DNA from 2 places in the Streptomyces sp. NPDC006208 genome. Region 2 is predicted to be linked to the other one. Evidence: predicted binding sites of a transcription regulator. Region 2 holds the regulator's gene; the other holds the start of a gene.
The links. Region 2 encodes HrcA, which represses chaperone genes, less so after heat shock. Its sites were predicted from a motif close to TTNGCACTCNGNNNNNCNGAGTGCNAA; they were not measured.
Positions count from the first base shown of each region.

Region 1 (4,701 bases), on a different contig from region 2:
CGAGGCGGCCCGCGCCTTCGGTTTCACCACCCTGTCCTGCTCCTCCACCGGCAACCTCGCCGGCGCCGTCGGCGCCGCCGCGGCCCGGGCCGGCTTCCGCTCCTGCGTGTTCATCCCGCACGACCTTGAGCAGGGCAAGGTCGTCATGGCCGCCGTGTACGGCGGTGAACTGGTCGGCATCGAGGGCAACTACGACGACGTCAACCGCTTCTGCTCCGAGCTCATCGGCGACCCGCTCGGCGAGGGCTGGGGCTTCGTCAACGTCAACCTCCGCCCGTACTACGGCGAGGGCTCCAAGACGCTCGCGTACGAGATCTGCGAGCAGCTCGGCTGGCAGCTGCCCGACCAGATCGTGATCCCGATCGCCTCCGGCTCGCAGCTCACCAAGATCGACAAGGGTCTGCAGGAGCTGATCAAGCTCGGTCTCGTCGAGGACAAGCCGTACAAGATCTTCGGCGCCCAGGCCGAGGGCTGTTCGCCGGTGTCCACCGCCTTCAAGGCCGGCCACGACGTCGTACGCCCGCAGAAGCCGAACACCATCGCCAAGTCGCTCGCGATCGGCAACCCGGCCGACGGCCCGTATGTGCTGGACATCGCCCGCCGCACCGGCGGTGCGGTGGAGGACGTCAACGACGAGCAGGTCGTCGACGCGATCAAGCTGCTGGCGCGGACCGAGGGAATCTTCGCCGAGACGGCGGGAGGCGTGACCGTGGGCGTGACCAGGAAGCTGATCGAGCAGGGCCTGCTCGACCCGACGCTCACCACCGTCGTACTCAACACCGGCGACGGTCTCAAGACGCTGGACGCGGTCGCCCCGACCACCGGTCCGACCGCGACGATCCGCCCGAGTCTGGACGCGTTCCGCGACGCCGGCCTGGCCGGCTGAACCACCGAGAGAGGCAGCACACCATGAGCGTCAACGTCCGCATCCCCACCATCCTCCGCACGTACACGGGCGGCAAGGCCGAGGTCCCGGCCGAGGGCGCGACCCTCTCCGAGGTCATCGCGGACCTGGAGAAGAACCACGCGGGCATCGCCGCCCGGGTCCTGGACGACCAGGGCAAGCTGCGCCGCTTCGTCAATGTGTACGTGAACGACGACGATGTGCGCTTCGAGCAGGGGCTGGAGACGGCGACGCCGGACGGTGCGGGAGTTTCCATCATCCCCGCGGTCGCCGGTGGCTGACGCGACCTGGAATTACCCAGAGTAACGAGAATTGCCCCTTCCGGTGGAGAACCGGAGGGGGCAATTCTGCATGGTTGAGCGCGATAGAGTTGGGGAAGCGGCCTCCGCCACTCGCTTCCCCTGTGTATGAGAATGCGCCGGGAGGCGACAAGAAGTGGCCAAAGTGTGCGATCGAAATGCGCCTTTGGGGATACTTTGTGGAGCCCGACTTGCCCCGGAATTCACGGAATTTGCACATTTCATCCCTTTGCTACTGCGCAGAATTCTCGTCCGACTGACCTGTTGCAGACGGCAGTTGGACAGATACATTCAGCCGCGGTCGACGCGTTCCGGCGCCCGCCCCTCCTGTCGGGGCGGTAGGTCTGACCCGGGTCCGCGAAGTGCGGTCCTGCGCAAGGGCCAGTAATAGGGGAGTTAGGCATGGCTCAGGGCACCGTCAAGTGGTTCAACGCGGAGAAGGGCTACGGCTTCATCGCGGTCGACGGTGGTGCGGATGTTTTCGTCCACTACAGCGCGATCCAGATGGATGGGTACCGCACCCTTGAAGAGGGTCAGCGAGTTGAGTTCGAGATCTCGCAGGGCCAGAAGGGTCCGCAGGCGGACATGGTCAAGCTGGCCGTCTGATCCAGTCGCGATCGGCCACCGACGTTCTCACTCCGAGGGGTCCGCATCCCATCCAGGGATGCGGACCCCTCGTCGTGCGTTCACGCACGGTTCGTCCGCCCTCCGCCTTCGCCGCTCTCCGCCTGCGGATCCCCGAGAGCCGCTTGCACTCTCCTATGCCGAGTGCTAATCATTGGCGTTAGCACTCTGCAGGTGAGAGTGACAGAACTTGGATCGGGTCGGTGAGGCCCGCGGGCCGGGTGGGGCAAGGAACCACACGGCTTGCAGGCCGTCCGTCGCGGGCACCAGCACGGTCCGGAAGCAATCCTCCCCCGTAGCCCTGCGGGCACGGGGGGACCCCCAAGTCCGGGAGGACCACTTCACATGGCCAAGATCATCGCGTTCGACGAGGAGGCACGGCGCGGTCTCGAGCGCGGGATGAACCAGCTCGCCGACGCCGTCAAGGTCACCCTTGGCCCCAAGGGCCGGAACGTCGTCCTCGAGAAGAAGTGGGGCGCCCCCACGATCACCAACGATGGTGTTTCCATCGCCAAGGAGATCGAGCTCGAGGACCCGTACGAGAAGATCGGCGCCGAGCTGGTCAAGGAAGTCGCCAAGAAGACGGACGACGTCGCCGGCGACGGTACGACCACCGCGACCGTTCTCGCGCAGGCGCTCGTCCGTGAGGGCCTGCGCAACGTGGCCGCCGGCGCCAACCCGATGGCCCTCAAGCGCGGTATCGAGAAGGCCGTCGAGGCCGTCTCCGGTGCCCTGCTCGAGCAGGCCAAGGACGTGGAGACCAAGGAGCAGATCGCTTCCACCGCCTCCATCTCCGCCGCCGACACCCAGATCGGCGAGCTCATCGCCGAGGCCATGGACAAGGTCGGCAAGGAAGGCGTCATCACCGTCGAGGAGTCCCAGACCTTCGGTCTGGAGCTGGAGCTCACCGAGGGTATGCGCTTCGACAAGGGCTACATCTCGGCGTACTTCGCCACCGACATGGAGCGTATGGAGGCGTCCCTGGACGACCCGTACATCCTGATCGTCAACTCCAAGATCTCCTCGGTGAAGGACCTGCTCCCGCTGCTGGAGAAGGTCATGCAGTCGGGCAAGCCGCTGCTGATTATCGCCGAGGACGTCGAGGGCGAGGCCCTGTCGACCCTGGTCGTCAACAAGATCCGTGGCACCTTCAAGTCCGTTGCCGTCAAGGCCCCGGGCTTCGGCGATCGCCGCAAGGCGATGCTGAACGACATCGCCATCCTCACCGGTGGCACGGTCATCTCCGAGGAGGTCGGCCTCAAGCTCGAGAACGCCGGCCTGGACCTGCTGGGCCGCGCCCGCAAGGTCGTCATCACCAAGGACGAGACCACCATCGTCGACGGTGCCGGTGAGAGCGACCAGGTCCAGGGTCGCGTCAACCAGATCCGCGCCGAGATCGAGAACTCCGACTCGGACTACGACCGCGAGAAGCTCCAGGAGCGCCTCGCGAAGCTGGCCGGCGGCGTGGCCGTCATCAAGGCCGGCGCCGCGACCGAGGTCGAGCTCAAGGAGCGCAAGCACCGCATCGAGGACGCCGTTCGCAACGCGAAGGCGGCCGTCGAGGAGGGCATCGTCGCCGGTGGTGGCGTGGCTCTGATCCAGGCTTCCTCGGTCTTCGAGAAGCTCGAGCTCGAGGGTGACGAGGCGACCGGCGCCAACGCCGTGAAGCTCGCGCTGGAGGCTCCGCTGAAGCAGATCGCCGTCAACGGTGGTCTCGAGGGCGGCGTCATCGTCGAGAAGGTGCGCAACCTGCCCGTCGGCCACGGCCTGAACGCCGCGACCGGTGAGTACGTCGACATGATCGCCGAGGGCATCATCGACCCCGCGAAGGTGACCCGCTCTGCCCTGCAGAACGCGGCCTCCATCGCGGCGCTGTTCCTCACCACCGAGGCCGTCATCGCCGACAAGCCGGAGAAGGCTTCCGCGCCTGCCGGTGGCGGCATGCCGGGCGGTGACATGGACTTCTGATCCGGTTTCGGATCGGACCCGTCCGTAAGGACGAAGGGCGGCACCCCTCCTCCCAGGGGGGTGCCGCCCTTCGGCGTCTGCGCGGCGACCGTACGGGCTACTGCCGCGAAAGGGGCGACCTCGAAATCCTCATGTGGCCTCGGGCTCGAGGCAGTTGAATGTTCTGGAACGATCAGCTGCCCACGATCCAGGAGGGAAGCCGCGTGACTTTCGGGGGACAGGGACCGTACCGCCCGCCATGGCCACCGAACGGTGGACCGCCACCGCCGTACCGTCCCCACCCGCCGAACGCGTCCCTGTGGCAGCGGCTGCGCGAGGACGAGTGGCCGCCGCTGAGGGAAGTGCTGGGACACGCACGCAGGCTTCCCGGCTGTGTGTGGGTGCTGGCCCTGTGCTTCGTATGGCCCGCGCTGTTCGTCCTGGTGATGTACCCGCTGGCCCGCTCGGCCCGTATGAAGTCCCGGGCAGTCTTCCCCGCGCGCAGCCATCGCGGTGTCCAGGACCCGGAGGTGATGCGCATGCAGAAGATCCGGGCCTGGATCGCCCTCGGCGCGTCCTTGGCGATCCTGCTGGCCTACGGCACGTCGGAGGACTGGCAGCAGGCCCAGGACCAGGCATTCTTCCGGCTGGCGGTCACCCCGTGGCTGCTGCTCCTCACGGCGCCCGCCGTGATCGCGCTCCTGTTCCGCTTCGCGCCGCCGTCGGCCCGGCCGGTCATGCGCGCGCGTCTGCGGCCGGCGGTCCGGACGGTGCTCTGGTACTTCGGGGCCTTCACGGCCGTGCCGATACTGTTCGCCGGCGTCATGTTCCTCAGCAGGACGTTCCAGGGCGAAGCGGCGGGTGCCCTGCTCTCGTTCGCGCTCCTTCTTCCGGTCCTGTGGCTCGTCTTCTTCGTCGGCTTCGCCT
Region 1 is NZ_JBEXSW010000011.1:132,266-136,966, forward strand. Features, by position in the region: gene thrC (threonine synthase) at 1-886, shown strand, start outside; gene ABZ208_RS11560 (MoaD/ThiS family protein) at 910-1,185, shown strand; gene ABZ208_RS11565 (cold-shock protein) at 1,606-1,809, shown strand; gene groL (chaperonin GroEL) at 2,173-3,795, shown strand; gene ABZ208_RS11575 (hypothetical protein) at 3,999-4,701, shown strand, end outside.
Region 1: a site for HrcA is predicted at 1,952-1,978, ahead of groL (chaperonin GroEL). Genes of this name have one in related genera too.

Region 2 (4,701 bases):
ACATAGATGCGGCCGGCCCGGGCGACGCGGGCGCGGGCCTGCGGGACCGCGATCGAGCCGGAGGCCGTACGGGCGGGCCGGGACGGGGCCGCCGCGGAGGGGCGGACCAGGGTGACGACCGTGCCCTCCAGCAGGAAGCCGCGGGGTTCCAGGGGGAAGACCCGGTGCTTGCCGAAGCGGTCCTCCAGCGTGACCGTGCCCGCCTCGCAGCGGATCACCGCGCCGCAGAACCCGGTGGTGACCTCCTCCACGACCAGATCGGGTTCGGCGGGAACCTCGGGAACGGGGCCGGACCGTTTCCAGGGCGGCGTCAGGTCGGGGTCGTACTGCCTCGCGTGCATGGGGGCATTCTGCCGGGGGCCGACGGCCGACGGGGCGTCAGGTCCGGGCAGCGGGCTCCCGTGTGCGGCCGGCGCTACTGCACACCGAAGCGCTCCGCCAGCGCGTCACGCTGGCGGCGCACGAACGCCGCGTCCACCACCGCACCGTGCCCCGGCACGTACATCGCGTCCTCGCCGCCGAGCGCCAGCAGCCGGTCAAGCGCGGCGGGCCAGCGCGACGGGATCGCGTCCGGGCCCGCCTGCGGTTCGCCCGACTCCTCGACCAGGTCGCCGCAGAAGACGACCTCGGGGCTGCCCGGCACCAGCAGCGCAAGATCGTGACCGGTGTGGCCGGGGCCCACATTGGCCAGCAGGACCTGGCGGCCGCCGAGCTCCAGCGTCCACTCCCCGCTCACCAGATGCTGCGGCGCCACCAGCAGGTCGGTGGCCTCCGCGGCCGCGTCCGGGTCCACCCCGTGCCGTACGGCGCTCCTGCGCAGTTCGCCGCGGTCCCGCCGCAGCACCGCGTCGACGCCGACCGCACCGTAGATCTCCACTCCCGCGAACGCGGCCGTCCCCAGCACATGGTCGAAGTGGGGATGGCTCAGTGCGATATGCGTCACCCGGCGGCCGCCCAGGAGTGCCTGCGCCTGGGTGCGGAGCTCGGCCCCTTCGCGGATCGTCGAGCCTGTGTCGTACAGGAGAATCGCGTCCTCACCGGCGACCAAACCGATGGTGGCATCCCAGATCGGCATCCTTCGGCGGCCGATTCCGTCGCCGAGTCGTTCCCAGCCGGAGTCTTCCCAAGTGACGTCCATGCGGCGACGCTATCCGCATCCACCAGCGCAGTCTCGTGACAGCGGGTCGGCCGCCCTTGCTAGGGGGATACCCGGCAGCCGTACACTGGGCCAGGGGAATGCTGGCACTCACCCTCATCGAGTGCCAGGCGAAACACCGAGGAACCACAGCTGGAGGTGCGCGCGATGCTCAGCGAACGCAGACTCGAGGTCCTGCGCGCCATCGTCCAGGACTATGTCGGCACCGAGGAACCCGTCGGCTCCAAGGCCCTGACCGAGCGGCACAAGCTCGGCGTCTCCCCGGCCACCGTCCGCAACGACATGGCGGTGCTGGAGGAAGAGGGCTTCATCGCCCAGCCGCACACCAGTGCGGGACGGATCCCCACCGACAAGGGGTACCGGCTCTTCGTCGACAGGCTGGCCGGCGTCAAGCCGCTGTCGTCGCCCGAGCGCCGCGCCATCCAGAACTTCCTGGACGGAGCGGTCGACCTCGACGACGTCGTGGGCCGTACGGTACGGCTGCTGGCGCAGCTGACCCGGCAGGTCGCCGTCGTCCAGTACCCCTCGCTGACCCGGTCGACCGTCCGGCATGTGGAACTCCTCTCCCTGGCGCCCGCCCGTCTGATGCTCGTGCTGATCACGGACACCGGACGGGTCGAACAGCGCATGATCGACTGCCCTGCGCCCTTCGGTGACATCTCGCTCGCGGATCTGCGCGCCCGGCTCAACAGCCGGGTCGTGGGACGCCGCTTCACGGATGTGCCGCAACTGGTGCAGGACCTGCCCGAGTCCTTCGAGCGCGAGGATCGCGGTACCGTCTCCGCGGTGCTGTCCACGCTGCTCGAAACCCTGGTCGAGGAGACCGAGGAGCGGCTCATGATCGGCGGAACCGCCAATCTGACCCGCTTCGCACACGATTTCCCGCTGACCATCAGGCCGGTGCTCGAGGCGCTCGAGGAGCATGTGGTGCTGCTCAAGCTGCTCGGCGAGGCCAAGGAGTCGGGCGGTATGGGCATGACCGTACGGATCGGTCATGAGAACGCCCACGAAGGTCTCAACTCCACGTCCGTGGTCGCTGTCGGCTACGGTTCGGGCGACGAGGCAGTTGCCAAACTCGGCGTGGTCGGACCGACCCGCATGGACTACCCCGGAACGATGGGAGCGGTACGCGCAGTGGCACGTTACGTCGGACAGATCCTGGCGGAGTCGTAAGTGGCCACGGACTACTACGCCGTACTCGGCGTGCGCCGCGACGCATCTCAGGACGAGATCAAGAAGGCCTTCCGCCGTCTCGCGCGCGAACTCCACCCGGACGTGAATCCGGACCCGAAGACGCAGGAGCGCTTCAAGGAGATCAACGCGGCCTACGAGGTGCTGTCGGACCCGCAGAAGAAGCAGGTCTACGACCTCGGCGGCGACCCGCTGTCGCAGGCCGGCGGCGGCGCGGGCGGCTTCGGAGCGGGTGGCTTCGGCAACTTCTCCGACATCATGGACGCGTTCTTCGGTACGGCGTCGCAGCGCGGCCCCCGGTCACGCACGCGCCGCGGCCAGGACGCCATGATCCGCCTCGAGATCGAGCTCAACGAAGCGGCCTTCGGCACCACCAAGGACATCCAGGTCGACACGGCCGTCGTCTGTACGACGTGCTCCGGTGAGGGCGCGGCGCCCGGTACCTCGGCGCAGACCTGTGACATGTGCCGCGGCCGCGGTGAGGTCTCGCAGGTGACCCGGTCCTTCCTGGGCCAGGTCATGACCTCGCGGCCGTGCCCGCAGTGCCAGGGCTTCGGCACCGTCGTGCCGACCCCGTGCCCCGAGTGCGCAGGCGACGGCCGGGTCCGCTCGCGGCGCACCCTGACCGTGAAGATCCCGGCCGGTGTGGACAACGGCACCCGTATCCAGCTCGCGGGCGAGGGCGAGGTCGGCCCCGGCGGCGGCCCCGCGGGTGATCTGTACGTCGAGATCCACGAACTGCCGCACCCGGTCTTCCAGCGGCGCGGCGACGATCTGCACTGCACGGTGACGATCCCGATGACGGCGGCGGCCCTGGGCACGAAGTGCCCGCTGGAGACGCTCGACGGCGTGGAGGAGGTCGACATCCGGCCGGGTACGCAGTCCGGCCAGTCGATCCCGCTGCACGGTCGCGGCATCACGCATCTGCGCGGCGGAGGACGCGGCGATCTGATCGTGCACGTCGAGGTGACCACCCCGACCAAGCTGGACCCGGACCAGGAGCGGCTGCTGCGCGACCTGGCGAAGCTGCGGGGCGAGGAGCGGCCGTTGGGGCAGTTCCAGCCCGGGCAGCAAGGACTGTTCTCGCGTCTGAAGGATGCGTTCAACGGGCGTTAGGCGGGGTTGTGCCGGGTCCGGGGGTGTCCCCGGGCCGGCACGGTCAGCCTGGGCGGCAGGCTGTTCTCGCGTCTGAAGGATGCGTTCGACGGGCGTCGGGCCCTGGGCGGCTCGAGCCGCCCGCGGCGTGCGGCGCCGGACGCGTCGGCGTCTGGCGCCCCACGCCGCTCCGGGGTCCCCGGCTCGGCGGAATACCGGATTCGGCGGGGCGCCAGGGACATGGCACGATGCGTTCATGTCCTCCGCACTGAGCGATCTTTGCCGGTATCCGATCGTGCAGGCCCCGATGGCGGGCGGTGCCTCCTGCCCCCAGCTCGCCGCTGCTGTCTCCGAGGCCGGTGGCCTCGGCTTCCTCGCGGCCGGGTACAAGACGGCGGACGGCATGTACCAGGAGGTCACACAGCTCCGCGGGCTGACCGGCCGGCCCTTCGGCGTCAATCTGTTCATGCCGCAGCCCGGCACCGCCGACCCCGCCGCAGTCGGGGTCTACATGCAGCAGCTCGCCGGTGAGGCCACCTGGTACGAGACTCCGCTCGGCGATCCCGACAGCGGACGCGACGACGGCTACGAGGCCAAGCTGGCCATCCTGCTCGACGACCCGGTCCCGGTCGTCTCCTTCACCTTCGGCTGCCCCCCGGCCTATGTGTTCAAGTCCTTCGCCAAGGCGGGCACCTTCACGATCGTCACCGTCACCACGCCCGACGAGGCGCTGGCCGCGCACCAGGCAGGCGCCCAGGCGGTGTGCGTGCAGGGGGTGGAGGCGGGTGGTCACCAGGGAACACACCGTGACGACCCCGCCGCCGACGGGTCCGGGATCGGGCTGCTCACCCTGATCGAGCTGGTCCGCGAGACCGTGCCGCTGCCGGTGATCGCCGCGGGCGGGCTGATGCGCGGCTCCCAGATCGCCGCCGCGCTGGCGTGCGGCGCGAGCGCGGGTCAGCTGGGGACCGCGTTCCTGGTGTGCCCCGAGTCCGGCGCGAACGCCCTGCACAAGCAGGCCATGACCAACCCCTTGTTCGTACGCACCGAACTGACCCGTGCCTTCTCCGGGCGGCCCGCGCGGGGCCTGGTGAACCGTTTCATGCGCGAGCACGGGCCCTACGCACCCGCCGCCTATCCCGAGGTGCACCATCTGACCGGTGGGCTGCGCAAGGCGGCTGCCAAGGCGGGCGATCCGCAGGGCATGGCGCTGTGGGCGGGCCAGGGCCACCGGCTGGCACGCGAGCTGCCCGCCGGCC
Region 2 is NZ_JBEXSW010000032.1:79,172-83,872, forward strand. Features, by position in the region: gene ABZ208_RS25040 (DUF3097 domain-containing protein) at 1-341, opposite strand, end outside; gene ABZ208_RS25045 (MBL fold metallo-hydrolase) at 416-1,138, opposite strand; gene hrcA (heat-inducible transcriptional repressor HrcA) at 1,304-2,329, shown strand; gene dnaJ (molecular chaperone DnaJ) at 2,330-3,463, shown strand; gene ABZ208_RS25060 (nitronate monooxygenase) at 3,699-4,701, shown strand, end outside.